Regions from separate parts of the Iodobacter arcticus genome, predicted to be linked through region 2. Evidence: predicted binding sites of a transcription regulator. Region 2 holds the regulator's gene; each other region holds the start of a gene.
What was found. Region 2 encodes HrcA, which represses chaperone genes, less so after heat shock. Its sites were predicted from a motif close to ATTAGCACTCGNNNNNNNCGAGTGCTAAT; they were not measured.
Positions count from the first base shown of each region.

Region 1 (4,852 bases), on a different contig from region 2:
ACATGGGCAAAGGGGCCGCTCGTAAACAGGCTTTCATTGCGTAATTCAGCCAGCTTATCGGTATAAGTCGCCCAGCTTTCATTACCTAATGAGCCAAGGAAAGAGCCCACAGAGGCCGTGGCGGAACGTTGATCGTGCTGATTGGTTTTAGAATAGCCATAGCTCGCCAAGATATTGATCAGCGGATTATCACTCGGGCTAAAGCGCCATTTTGCTGAGTAAGTGGTGTCTTCCTGATCCCGGTACAGCACCTTGCGCTTCCATGCTTCATCAAAACCAAATTTTTTAATTTCTGCCTCAGTGGGCGCTGGCGCATCTTCACCCAATGCAGCAAAAGGGGCCCAAGCGCTGCTACGGCCTTGCATGGTCGATAGCGTGAGTAACTGATCTTCTGTCAGGCGGATATTAAGTTTTGCGAGACTGGAAGGCGCGTCAATAGCAGAGAAGCGGAAAAGGTCGCCATTGGGTTTACGCAAATCATCGGATTTACGCTGGGTAAAATACACCAGCGCATCAAAACGGCCATCTTCAGTGCGGCCATAAACCGCCGCCGTGGTGTCTTGCTCATGATTATTTGTTTGATGCGAATACTTGAGCAAAGCGCCTAGATTAGCGTCGCCCTGCAAAAGGTCTTTGGCGTCTTTCGTCTCAATCGTGATCACACCACCAAAGCCACCATTCCCATAGAGAGAGGTATGCGGGCCTTTATTCACTTCGATTTGCTTCACCAGCTCTGGCTCAATAAAAATCGAGCCTTGGCGATACTTTTCAAAACCCTTAGGCGCGCCGTCCACAATCACTTTTACATCTTGAACTTTATTAAAGCCCCAGATGTTTAAAGTTTGCCCGCTTGGGCGCGACGTGCCGGTTAAATCCACCCCTGGCAGGGTATCGAGCAAAGCCGCCACATTGCCAGCTTGCTGGCGTTCAATATCTTCATGATTTAAATAGGAGCGCCCCACATTGGCGCTATCCATTTTTTCACCAAATACAGTGATCGCAGGCAAAGTTGCTTCAGTGGGCTTTTTTGCTGCCACTTCGCTGGCTGTTTTACTTGCGGCTTTACTTGCGAAGGCAGGGGCACTAAAGGCGGCGGCAAGTGCAAGCAGCATCGCTGTATTTTGAATCTTCATTTTGCTCAAACTCGTTTTAATAAGAACAGTAAGGGCAGAACTTCACATGCCCTTTTTTAGGGGAGTCGACAATGGCTCAGAGATGTAACTCAATCGTCATCATTATAAATGATAATGATTCCCATTAAAACAGTTTTCTTACAAATTAAAGTATCCAATCTGGTGAGATCTGCATGGCCAGCATAAGCAATAATGATGCTCTTCAAAAAATTTCGCTCTTCCCCCACTTGAAAAGACCTCACCTCGCCCATACCATCTAGCACTCGTTAGCAGTGAGTGCTAACAGCGTTCTGTAGGCCGCTTGGCCAAGCATTGAATGCCACTTTTTTTATCTGGAGAGTGAACACCATGAAAATTCGTCCTTTGCATGACCGTGTAGTAATCAAACGCGTTGAAGCTGAAGAAAAAACTGCATCTGGCATCGTGTTGCCAGGTAACGCTGCTGAAAAGCCGGATATGGGCGAAGTGGTTGCCGTCGGTAACGGTAAGATTTTAGAAAACGGCTCTGTACGCCCAATGGCTGTTAAGGCTGGCGATAAAGTAATTTTTGGTAAGTACAGCGGCCAAACCGTGAAAGTAGATGGCGACGAACTGCTAGTAATGCGTGAAGAAGACATCATGGGCGTGATCGAAGGTTAATAACCTGCGTGATCCTTCGTGACCGAGGCCCAAGCCCGGCACGATCTCAAACCACTACGGAGTAAATAAACATGGCTGCAAAAGAAGTTAAATTCGGTGATTCCGCCCGTGCCCGCATGGTTGCTGGTGTAAATATTCTGGCTGATGCCGTTAAAGTAACACTGGGCCCTAAGGGTCGTAACGTTGTGCTAGAACGCAGCTACGGCGCGCCTACCATCACCAAAGACGGTGTATCGGTAGCCAAAGAAATCGAATTAAAAGACCGTTTCGAAAACATGGGCGCGCAAATGGTGAAGGAAGTTGCATCTAAGACTTCTGACATCGCTGGTGACGGTACAACCACAGCGACCGTATTGGCTCAAGCCATCGTGCAAGAAGGCATGAAATACGTAGCTGCTGGCATGAACCCAATGGATTTGAAGCGCGGTATCGACAAGGCGGTCATTGCCTTGGTTGCTGAGCTAAAAAACATTGCTAAGCCTTGCTCTACCACCAAAGAAATCGCTCAAGTTGGCTCTATCTCTGCTAACAGCGACGAAATCATCGGCGAAAAAATCGCTGCTGCGATGGAAAAAGTAGGTAAAGAAGGCGTAATTACCGTTGAAGACGGTACTGGCCTTGAAGATGAGTTGGATGTAGTTGAAGGTATGCAGTTTGATCGCGGCTACCTCTCACCGTACTTCATCAACAACCCAGAAAAACAAATTGCCCTGTTGGACAATCCGTTTGTTCTGCTTTTCGACAAGAAAATCAGCAACATCCGTGACCTGCTGCCGGTACTAGAACAAGTGGCTAAGGCTGGCCGTCCATTGTTGATTATTGCTGAAGATGTAGACGGCGAAGCGCTGGCGACTCTGGTAGTGAATAATATTCGCGGTATTCTGAAGACTGTAGCGGTTAAGGCTCCAGGCTTTGGTGATCGTCGTAAAGCCATGTTGGAAGACATCGCTACCCTGACTGGCGGTACTGTAATCGCTGAAGAAGTTGGCCTAACTCTAGAGAAAGCCACACTGGCTGAATTAGGTTCTGCTAAGCGTATCGAAGTATCCAAAGAAAACACCATCATCATCGATGGCGCGGGTAATGAAGACACCATCAAAACACGTGTTGGCCTGATCCGTAAGCAAATCGAAGACGCAACGAGCGACTACGATCGCGAAAAACTGCAAGAACGCGTAGCTAAACTGGCTGGCGGCGTTGCAGTGATCAAGGTTGGCGCAGCGACTGAAGTTGAAATGAAAGAGAAGAAAGCCCGCGTTGAAGACGCACTGCACGCAACACGCGCAGCTGTGGAAGAAGGCATTGTGGCCGGTGGTGGTGTAGCTCTGCTGCGCGCACGCTCTTCTATCGTGGATCTGAAAGGCGCTAACGTTGATCAAGATGCAGGTATCAAGATCGTACTGAAAGCCATCGAAGCGCCATTGCGTCAGATCGTACAAAACGCGGGCGACGAGCCTAGCGTTGTGGTTTCCAAAGTATTGGAAGGCAAAGGTAACTTCGGTTACAACGCTGGTACTGGCGTTTACGGCGACATGGTAGAAATGGGTGTTCTTGACCCAGCTAAAGTAACCCGCTCGGCACTGCAACACGCAGCATCGATCGCTGGCCTGATGCTGACTACCGACTGCATGATTGCTGAGCTTCCAAAAGAAGAAGGCTCAGGCATGCCAGATATGGGCGGCATGGGTGGTATGGGCGGCATGGGTATGTAATGCCAGCTGTTTAAGCCTCAAGAAAAACGCCACTTCTTTGGAAGTGGCGTTTTTTTATGCCGCAGCTATTTTTTAAACACCATTTTCTCTGCCAACATCAGCCGGATATCCCGCCTAGCCTCGGCGGCTACCCAACGCGCTTCTGCATCATCATCGGCGGGAGTAAGCGGCGGCACCACCACAGATTTACCATCATCCCCCATCGCCACCATAGTGAAATAACAACTATTGGTGTGCCGTTCAGTCTGGGTACGGATGTTCTCTGCCACCACCCGGATACCCACTTCCATTGAAGTACGGCCAGTGTAATTAACGCTAGCTAAAAAATGCACCAACTCCCCCACAAACACCGGCTGCTTAAAAATCACCTGGTCCACAGAAAGTGTCACCGCATAAGCCCCCGCATAGCGGCTGGCACAGGCATAAGCCACCTGATCGAGCTCTTTCAGCAAAGCGCCACCGTGCACCTTGCCAGAGAAATTAGCCATATCCGGCGTCATCAACACCGTCATCATTATTTGGTGCCGAGGCAGATCTAACATATCGCACTTCCTTAATAAGATTTATTACAGCATAGCGCGAGGGCGGGGAAACTCAAATACAGAGAAAACTGCTAGAGGGGAATATGAGGGCTGATGAGCACTGGTGTTGAGACTTGGGCCTGCGATATCTGAGACTGCAAAACCCAGACAATACAAACATCGCTGATTTACATCGCATCGCACTACAGAAACAACAAGAGCACCTGATTCTGCGTGGACACCAATACTTATCCTGCAGCCAACAGATTCGTCAAAATGCGATAATTTCGGCGGTGCTAGCTCGCAGGGATGGTAAACCAATGCAAACGTAAGAAAAACCACATTAAATTGACATGCTACCAATCAGTTACCATGATAAAACCTTACAAAAAACTTATAAAAATTCGTATATAAAACATGCGCCGCAATTCAATCTTGGTATATGCTATCTGTACATACATGGTTCTAAACAATTGAAAAAAATGAAAAACGGCAGTAATTAGCCTCGTTGTACATACATATGATTCAGATGTACACCTGCATGGTGTATGGCAGCTTACGTTAACGCTCATTAACAGAAAAATCAAATGGCTAACCAGCGCAATAACGAGATAGATCAGACGAGATTGGTAATAGCTGCTCTTGCTGCGAGCTTTGCAAAAGCACTTGGTGAACAATATCCAACCTTTCTACCAGCATTCGAGTCTGAACTTGAGAAGCAGTACCAAGATCTTCGATCCGCAGAGGTGTCTCATGTGGGAGCAATGGAAACCCTACGCTGGGTAAAAGAGTTTCTTGGTTAGTCATAAAACGCCCCGTCCCTATCGTGATCTTTAAAAGCGAGTCC
Region 1 is NZ_JBHTBQ010000014.1:392,694-397,545, reverse strand. It holds gene ACFQNF_RS09875 (TonB-dependent hemoglobin/transferrin/lactoferrin family receptor) at 1-1,133, opposite strand, end outside; gene groES (co-chaperone GroES) at 1,482-1,772, shown strand; gene groL (chaperonin GroEL) at 1,844-3,484, shown strand; gene ACFQNF_RS09860 (acyl-CoA thioesterase) at 3,550-4,026, opposite strand; gene ACFQNF_RS09855 (hypothetical protein) at 4,593-4,808, shown strand.
Region 1: the regulator HrcA is predicted to act here: its motif matches at 1,389-1,417, upstream of groES (co-chaperone GroES).

Region 2 (4,852 bases):
GCACCACCTCTCAATAAGCGCATCTCCTCTTGCAAGGTCGCGAGAGATTGTTCTAGCTGAGCGACTCTTTGCTCCAGACTTTGACCTGTGTTGGCTTGAGGGATGAGTGACGTGGGCGGGGTATATAAATTAGCCGCTTCCACGGTTGCATCGCCACTATCTTGTGTGGGTGGTGTGGATTTTTTGCTGAGATAAAGATAGCCAATAAACGCCAGCAGCCCCGCGCCCAAGGCACCGCCTACACCAAATTGCAGCCCTCCCCAAATCATTGCAATCAAGATAATGATGCTTGCTTTCATATTGGCCTTTGAGTAGGGGGCTGTTTGGTGTTCTGTCTATTGTAGGGAGGGTGAAACCTAATCCTGTCAACTTAAGAGGAATTCGTAGATTGGGTTAGCGGCTTTATCGCGTAACCCAACCTTCTTTTCCGCCTAAACGTTGGGTTACGCGGGATTATCCGCCCAAACTCGGCGAATAACCCCGCTAACCCAACCTACGGGAGCACCACTCCGAAGTGCTTTTCTTATGTTGATAGGACTGGGGTGAAACCCGCCGTTTTTCGTGGCGTTTTATGCCAAAGTCTGGCGGGTTTCACCCGCCCTACAAAAGATGCGACTGATGACCTTGGATTAACGTGATACTTAGGGGGAATAAGATATGCCCTTCCTTCAATTTAACGCCAAGCACCTGGTTTTTTGACTGGCTTAACAACGGGCTTGGCAGGGGTTTTAGCTGGTTTTAAATCCTCGCCTTCCTGATAACTTTTTAAAATGTTTTCAGAAAGCTGCAATACCGCTGTCGCATAAAGTGTGCTTTTGTTGTAACGGGTGATGACATAAAAATTATTAAAGCCTAGATAGTGGCTGGTAAAGCCAGGCTCGGTTTCTAGTGCAAATAAAACCGCTTTTTGCTGGGTATCCAGCTCATTAAGCGGCACCACGCCTTTTTGCATTAATTCGCCCACGGTGTAATGCAGATTGAATTTATCGGCAAATACATCGCTCATATCGGCATTAATATTGACGGCAGCATAGGCTGCCTGGCCTTTTTCCCAGCCGTGTGCTTTTAAATAATTAGCCACACTGGCAATGGCATCGTTAGGGTGGGCCCAGATATCACGATGGCCGTTTTGATCGTAATCCACGGCATATTGGCGAAACGATGAGGGCATAAACTGCGGCCAGCCCATTGCACCTGCGTAAGAGCCTTTAAAGCTCATCGGGTCTTCGTTCTCTTCGCGGGCTAATAATAAGAATTCGGTTAGTTCTTTTTGAAAGAATTCGGCGCGGCGTGGGTAATCAAAGGCGATGGTGCTCAGCACATCCAGAATATAAAAGCTGCCGGTGTTTTTACCGTAATTGGTTTCCGCCCCCAAAATAGCCACGATCACTTCCGGCTCTACCCCATAGCGCTCGCTGATTTCTTTGATGGCAATGGCGTGCTCACGCCAGAATTTGGCCCCTGCCAAACTGCGAGCCGGGTTTACAAAATTAACGCGAAATGTATACCAAGGACGTGCGGTGGAAGGGCGATCCAAGATATCCAGCACATTGCTTTTATGCGTGGCGCGGCTGAGCGTCTGCACCAGCTCTTCTTCGCTAAACTGATGCGCTGCAGCGGTGGCCTTGATATAAGCCTGTACATCTTCGCGGGCAACTAAGGCTTCGTCGGCGTGCGCCATGCCCATCAGGCTGACTAATAACAGGGGGAGAAGTTTACGCATGGTCTTCGCTTTTCTAATGGTGGTTTGTATTATCCATGAAAGGCTATGCAATCATGAGAGAAGATGTTGTGCTGGGTAGATCGCGTTGAGCAATTTCAGAGTGAATATGGCTTGTGGCTCATAAAAAACACATCCCTTGAGCCGATTGTGTCTTTGTATCGCTGGCAGCGCTAGGGAAGTGAGCCCTTGTCATTTAAAGAGGAGTTTATTGAGAAAGTGCCGAAGACAATAGCTGGGCGGTGATGTCAACAATAGGAATTACTCTTTCATAATCCATTCGGGTAGGCCCAATCACCCCCAGTGTGCCAACAATTTCGCCATTTACGCGATAAGGCGCTGTGATTACTGAGCAGTCGTCCAGCGGTGCCAGGCCGGATTCACCGCCGATATAAATCTTTACACCATCAGCGTGATTACCTAAATCCAGCAATTGTAGCAGCGCCGTTTTTTGCTCAAATAGCGCAAATAGCTGGCGCATTCTGGCCACATTGGATGATAAATCACCAAAGCCAAGTAGCTGGTGCTCGCCCGCAATCACCATAGAATCGTTATGGTTTGCTAATTCAGCCCCCAGCACGACGGCGGCATTCATCAGGCTGACAATATCGCTTTTTAATCTGACTAATTCGTTTTGCACAATATGGCTTAATGCCGCCAGTGTTTTGCCTGAGCAATATTCATTTAAAAAGTGAGCAGCTTCGTTAAGCTCTTTGCTGCTAAATAGTCGTTCAGTTTGCAAAATACGGTTTTGCACATCGCCATCGCTGGTCACTAGGATCAGCAACACACGGCGCTCGGATAATTGCATAAATTCGATTTGCTTGAGCAAAAGCTCATGCCGCCTTGGGCTTTGCACAACACCGGCAAACTGGGTGAGCTGCGATAAAATTTGCGAAGCGGCGGCTACGCTGCGTTGCGGGCTGTCTATCGGTAATTGTTCCGCCAGCCCCGTCAGAGTGAGTTGATCTAAAGTTTGCACGGTAAGCAAAGAGTCAACAAATAGACGGTAGCCCAAGGCGGTGGGGATGCGGCCCGCAGAGGTATGCGGGCTGGCTACAAAGCCCAGCGCTTCCAGATCAACCATGGTATTTCTGATTGTTGCGGAGCTGATATCTAGCCCTGAGAAATGCTGTAAAGCTTTTGAGCCAACAGGCTGGCCGTCAGCAATGTAGCGCTCGACGAGGGTTTTAAGTAGAATTTGAGAACGATCGTTCAGCATATAGGGCGGTGGTGGTGGACCAAGTTGCGAATCTTACTTCGTTTTACAAGGAGTTTCGCTTGTGGGCAAGCCCCTGCTTTCAAAAATGCCGGGCAGTTTCTTAGGTTTTAAAGTAGATCAGCACTGCCGGTTATTTCACTGCTGCTTGCTTGGAGCCGCCTTATTTACCTTTCGCAATGTATCTGTGTAGCACGCTGTGTATTGCCTCTGTTTAAGTCAGGCTTGGCCAGTACGGAGAGCGTTTGGAGCCAGAAGGGAATCTTCCGGCTAGGCGCAGGCCCCAAGAATGCAATAACATAACTGACTACGGGTGTTATTTATTAAAAAATCGGGTCTAATGAGCTTATGCATAGTCTACTGTTCAAAACCGTCGCTGTTGTAGGGCGTGCTGGCACGCCTAATCTGGACGAGCCTATACGCCGTCTTGCCACGCTGTTAACCGCTGCTGGCGTTAAAGTTTTACTCGATCAGGCCACCGCAGAAGAGCACGGCATTACCGAGCATCAGGATGTAAGCCGCGATAATATCGGCAAAGTGGCGGATTTAGTCATTGTGCTGGGCGGGGATGGCACCATGCTGGGCGTGGCGCGTTTGCTTGCGCCCTATCGCATTCCGCTGCTGGGGATTAACCAAGGCCGCCTAGGCTTTATGACTGATATCTCAGTTGATGAAATGGACGAGCTAGTGATCGCCATGCTGCACGGTGAGTTTATCCCCGAAGAGCGCATCCTGCTTGAAACCACCGTAGTGCGTGATGGTCATGAAATTGACAACGCCTTAGCGTTTAATGATGTGGTATTTAGCCGGGGTAATACCGGCGCCATGATCGAATTTGAAATCTTCATTGATGGCCGCTTTGTATATAGTCAGCGTTCGGACGGCTTGATTGTTTCAACGCCAACCGGCTCTACGGCTTACGCTCTGGCATCCGGTGGGCCGATTTTGCATCCTAGCCTGCCCGCAATTGCACTGGTACCGATTTGCCCGCAATCGCTATCGAATCGCCCGATTGTGGTGAACGATACCTGTGCGGTGGAATTTTTGCTGACCCGTGCTCAAGATGCACGGGTGTATTACGACAATCAGTCGCACTGTGATTTACAAGAAAAAGATCGTGTATTGATTAGCCGCTATCGCAATACCTTAAGAATATTGCACCCAAATAGTTATCACTACTACGACACACTGCGCGAAAAACTACGCTGGGGCGAGCGTTTGTAATTGTAGTGGCTCACAAGGCTTAGTTCTGTAGACACAGAGAAAAACGAGATAAGTATGTGTTTGCGGCGAATCTTGTGATGAACAGTTAATATGTAGTGCAAGGTTATGATCAATCACTCAGCCTGAAGCACTTATTGAAAACGTCATGTTTTTCTCTGTGTTCTTAGTGTTCTCTCTTTATCTCTGTGTCTACAGATCTTTAGCTTTTAACCATTTCACTGATTTTTATAATCTCTGTGGCAACCGTAACCAAGGTGTAAAAAAGCGCCATGCTGCTTTCTATCTCGCTTAAATCCTTTGTCATCGTGCAAGAGCTGTCTCTCGACTTTCGCTCGGGCCTCACCACCTTAACGGGTGAAACGGGGGCTGGTAAATCTATCGTGATTGACGCGCTGGGTTTGCTGCTGGGTGGGCGGGCAGAAAGCGCTGTGGTGCGTCATGGTGCCGAAAAAGCCGATTTGCAAGCACGGTTTGCTCCGCCTAAAAATGCGCGTGCCTGGCTGGAAGAAGAAGCTTTGCTGGGGGACGAGCCAGAAGAATTACTGATTCGTCGTAGCATTGATAGCAATGGCAAATCCCGTGCGTGGATTAATGGCATTGCGGCAACGCTGACGCAGCTTAAATCGCTGGGCGAGCAGCTGGTGGATATCCATGGCCAGCATGCGCCGCAATCCCTGCTGCGCTCTGAA
Region 2 is NZ_JBHTBQ010000033.1:176,773-181,624, forward strand. It holds gene ACFQNF_RS14800 (DUF2339 domain-containing protein) at 1-299, opposite strand, end outside; gene mltB (lytic murein transglycosylase B) at 674-1,723, opposite strand; gene hrcA (heat-inducible transcriptional repressor HrcA) at 1,929-2,942, opposite strand; gene ACFQNF_RS14815 (NAD kinase) at 3,288-4,163, shown strand; gene recN (DNA repair protein RecN) at 4,433-4,852, shown strand, end outside.

Region 3 (4,852 bases), on a different contig from region 2:
ATGACAGAAAAATTACTGAATATCTGTTTGCTAGGCTTGCTGATCTGGGCGCTTTGGCGGCGAATTAGCCCTGCTGTGCGCTTAGAAATAGACCGTACAATGAAGATTGCGTCGATTGTTTTGTTGATGGCTGCCGCTAGTGCCTTGTTTTTGCACATGTATTGATGTTCGTTTTCTCTGTGTGGATGGATTCGCATGCATTCGGAGTAAAGTGCTTGGCAGAAGCAACTTTTCTTGCTGGTAATCGGTCTTATTGCAAATAAAATGTGAAAGTCGCTGTCAGCACTTGCTGTTCTATTCGACTAATTCCTATTGCCACTGGAGAACATCATGCTGATCCGTTCATCGACAGAAATATTACCTTCCGAAATTACCCCTGAAAGTATTTGGCTCAATCGGCGTCAAATCATGACTGGTGCTGCTGCCTTGGGGCTGGCCGCTGCTTTACCTGCACAGGCTGCGGGCGAGTTGGTTTACCGCAGTAGCCCTCTTTCTGCTAAAGACGATAAAAATACTTTTGAGCAAATCACTCAATATAATAATTACTACGAATTTGGTACGGGAAAAGATGATCCGGCTAAAGCCGCGCATACTTTAAAAACTCGGCCTTGGAATATTGTGATTGAGGGAGAATGCGAAAAGCCGCGTACTTTCTCAATAGAAGAATTGCTAAAGATTGCGCCTTTGGAAGAGCGAATTTATCGCCTGCGCTGTGTAGAAGGCTGGTCGATGGTTATTCCTTGGGTGGGTTTCCCACTTTCTGAATTAATTAAACGGGTTAATCCCACTTCTAAAGCCAAATACGTTGAATTTATTTCGCTAGCCGACAAAGCACAGATGCCCGGCGTTGGCCGCTCGGTATTGGATTGGCCCTACACCGAAGGATTACGCATGGATGAAGCCATGCATCCTTTGGCGATTATGGTGGTGGGCCTTTATGGCAAAGTATTACCTAATCAAAATGGCGCACCGATTCGTTTGGTTGTGCCGTGGAAATATGGCTTTAAAAGCGCTAAATCGATTGTAAAAATCCGCCTTACCGAAAAACAACCGCAAACTTCATGGAATAAAGCAGGGCCAAATGAATACGGCTTTTATTCCAATGTAAACCCAGAAGTAGACCACCCCCGCTGGAGCCAAGTTACCGAGCGGCGCATTGGCGAATTCTTTAAACGCAAAACCTTAATGTTTAATGGCTACGGCGATCAAGTAGCGGGAATGTATAAGGGAATGGATTTGAAGAAGTTGTTTTGAAAGGGTAAAAATTTAAACCCAAATCTTGAACCACGGAGGAAAAGGAGAACACGGAGAGCCACGGAGAAAAACTGAAATGCAGTAAAACCTCCTTTTCTGGTTTTTCTCCGTGTAACTCCGTGTCCTCCGTGGTTCAAGATCTGGGTTTTATGTTTCATTTCAATAATTAAGGTACAAAAAAACGGAGCCGCTGGCTCCGTTTTTTTATGCTGGCAGTAAAGCCTGCTTCATTTTGCTGAGGGCTTTGGCCTCGATTTGGCGGATACGTTCGGCCGAGACATTAAATTCTGCGGCTAAATCGTGCAGCGTAAGGGATGTGCCTTCATCGGCTAGCCAGCGTGTTTCCACGATTCGGCGGCTGCGCTCGTCTAAGCTTGCGAGTGCCATTTGCAGGCCTTCGGTATGCAGCTTATCTGTAGCACGGCGTGCCAAGGTGGCGTCCGGTGCGCTGTCGTGATCGGCCAGCCAATCAATCGGTGCGTAGCCTTCATCATCGTTGTCATCGGCGATCAAGGAGATATCTTGGCCGCTCATCCGCGTTTCCATTTCCAGCACTTCTTCGCGCTTTACACCTAAATCGTCGGCGATTTTTTGCGCTTCAGAGGTGGTGAGTGCGGCAAAGCCGGGCTTCATGGAGCGCAGATTAAAAAATAATTTACGCTGGGCTTTGGTTGTGGCAACACGCACCAAGCGCCAGTTGCGCAGTACGTATTCGTGGATTTCGGCTTTGATCCAATGCACAGCGAAGGAAAATAGGCGTACGCCACGGCCGGGCTCAAAGCGTTTTACCGCTTTCATCAGGCCGATATTGCCCTCTTGGATTAAGTCTGCCTGAGGCAGGCCGTAGCCAGAGTAACCGCGTGCAATCGATACCACGACTCGCAGATGGGACATAACCAGTTGCTTGGCGGCCTCCAAGTCGTTGTCTTGGTGGTAGCGCTCGGCAAGGCTGATTTCCTCTTCTTGCGAGAGCATGGGGACGGTATTTACACGCTGGATATAGCTCTCGATGCTGTCGCCACCGGACAGAACGGGAAGTGTAAGTGCAGACGCCATGTTTAAATCTCTCCTAGCAAAAAACGCTTGCTGATTCTAGCACTTGACTTGAGAGAGTGCTAAGAAAAAGCAAATATTCAGACTTTTGATTCAATCACACTATGGGGGGGCAAGGCACGGCAATTTTTCCTATCTGCTCAATAGCGTGAATTAATCGGTACTAATGCTAATAAAAATGCGGCTTGAGCTATTTTTAAATCATTTTGCCAAGGCTATGTAAATTGCCTTAAATGCCGCCATACCGCCAGCCATGCGCCGATAAACGTCAGGAGAGTACACAGGCCACAAACGATGGCAATGGTGATGAGATCAGGCGATAGCAGGGTAAATTTTTGTCCATAAGCCGTTGCCAAATCGCTTACCGCAGGGTTGAGGTGCGATAGCATGCCACCAACAATAGCGCAGGCAACTAAGCCGCCCAGCAAGCCTTGCACCATGGCAAAGTAGACAAAAGGGCGGCGGATAAAGGCATCGGTTGCGCCGATCAGCCTTGCCACTTCGATTTCTTCTTTGCGCGTTAAAATTTGCATACGGATCGCGTTGCCGGTAATCAGCGCCAGTGCTGCGGCCAGTAGCACGGCAATCACTTCAAATAAAGTCTGGCCCAGCGCGAGCAATCTTTCTAAGCGATGTGCCCAAGCAGAATCGAGCTGTACTTCCTCGACTCCAGGGCGGCTGATCAGATCTTTTTGCAAGGCTTCTAAGGTGCTGGCTTGGCCGTCTTTGCTGCTTAATACAAAGGCATCGGGTAGCGGATTTTCGCTCAACCCTGCTAACAGATTGGTTGCGCCAGATGAAATCTGCATTTCTTTGAGTGCATCGTCTTTACTGATAAAGCGGCTGCTGGCGATGCGAGGGTCTTTCTTTAATTGCGTTTTAAGCATGGCAAGATCTTCTGCCGTGGCGGTATCGCGCATAAAGATAGAAATTTGCGGCTCTACATGAATCTGGCTCGCCACACTGCTCAGGCTGCTAATAATCAGCCACAGCGCCAAGGGCAGTGCGGCGGTAATGCCAATCACCAATAGATTAAGCGCGCTGGAGAAAGGATGACGAACCAAAGCACCCAAGGTGCGTGCTAAGGAGAGTAGATGAAGTCTGAACCAGTGTTTCATAGCGCCTCAAGCAGTAAATTGACCATTTTTCAGGCGCAGAATACGGCGGCCGTAATCTGCCATCAGGGTTTCATCGTGAGCAGAAATAACGATGGTGACGCCAACTTGATGAAAGGATTTAAACAGCTCAAGAATATCGTGGGCGTAATCGCGATCTAAATTAGCGGTTGGCTCGTCTGCCAGCAAAATAGCGGGCCGATGCACTACGGCGCGGGCGATACATAGCCGTTGCTGCTCACCACCTGATAGCGAGATCGGGTTGAGCTTTTCTTTGCCAGCCAAGCCTACTTTATCAAGTGCGGCCAGAACACGGCGGCGGCCTTCTCGATGATCAAAGCCAACGATATCCAGTGGCAGGCTGACGTTATCCAGAACGCTGCGATCAAACAGAATTTTATGATCCTGAAAAATCAGCCCCAGATGGCGGCGAATATAGGGTAGCGAGCTGCGATTCATTTTCGCCATATTTTGCCCGTTAACAATCACCGCGCCACCGCTGGGCTTTTCTATGCCCGCGATCAGCTTGAGCAGCGTTGACTTGCCCGCGCCAGAATGGCCTGCCAAAAAAACCAGCTCGCCACTTGGAATCTCAAAGCTTAAATTCTTAACGGCATCAAAGCCGCCAAGATAGCGCTTACTGACTTGCTGGAACTGGATCATAGGAGCCCTGTTTTTGTTTTCCACGAATACGCCAAGCTATAGGTTTTTACGCTTTCACTAATACTTTGTTTTCGTAATGATTACCGCCGAATTCGAAGTATGTTACACCATGCTGAACAAAACCTTGACTGGCATAAAAAGCAATTGCGCGGTGATTGTTACTATTGCTACTTAGCCAGTAAGCACGAGAGGCGATGATTTCTTCACAATAAGCCAGCAGCTTATGGCCTAGCCCTTGGCCGGTAAACATTTCCTGCACATACAGCATTTTTAGCTCAACAGAGCCAAGCGCGGGTTGCTCTTTGGACGCAAAATCAATTTGCGCGAAAGCCACCAGATGATGGTTGATTTCGGCGATCAGCAGTTGATACTGAGGATCGTTGATTAAGTCGGTGAATTTGGCGGGTGTAAATTCACTCAGCACATAAGTCGAAATATCTTGCCGAATGCCCTCAGTCGCATAGGTATGCAGCCAAACTTGAATCGCCAGCGCCGCCAAGTTTTGCGCATCAGCGGCTGTGGCAGGGCGTAAAACAAGGGAGTGATCCATTAACTTCCTTGGCTGGGTTGGTGGGCTAGTTATTATTTATAGGGTGTGCAAGTCGTTTTTCTTGCGCACCGTTTTCTGCGCTGCGTCGTTGCACTCCCTATGAACTTGCTTAGACAGCGAGGCGGTGCGGAACAAGATGCCGTTCCACACCCTATAAAATCATTTTTTTCCTCGGTGTTCTCGCTTTTATATCTCCGTGCCCTCTGTGTCCCAAGAT
Region 3 is NZ_JBHTBQ010000004.1:72,476-77,327, forward strand. It holds gene ACFQNF_RS01855 (protein MIGRI) at 1-165, shown strand; gene msrP (protein-methionine-sulfoxide reductase catalytic subunit MsrP) at 331-1,254, shown strand; gene rpoH (RNA polymerase sigma factor RpoH) at 1,459-2,310, opposite strand; gene ftsX (permease-like cell division protein FtsX) at 2,523-3,425, opposite strand; gene ftsE (cell division ATP-binding protein FtsE) at 3,432-4,085, opposite strand; gene ACFQNF_RS01880 (GNAT family N-acetyltransferase) at 4,132-4,635, opposite strand.
Region 3: the regulator HrcA is predicted to act here: its motif matches at 2,346-2,374, upstream of rpoH (RNA polymerase sigma factor RpoH).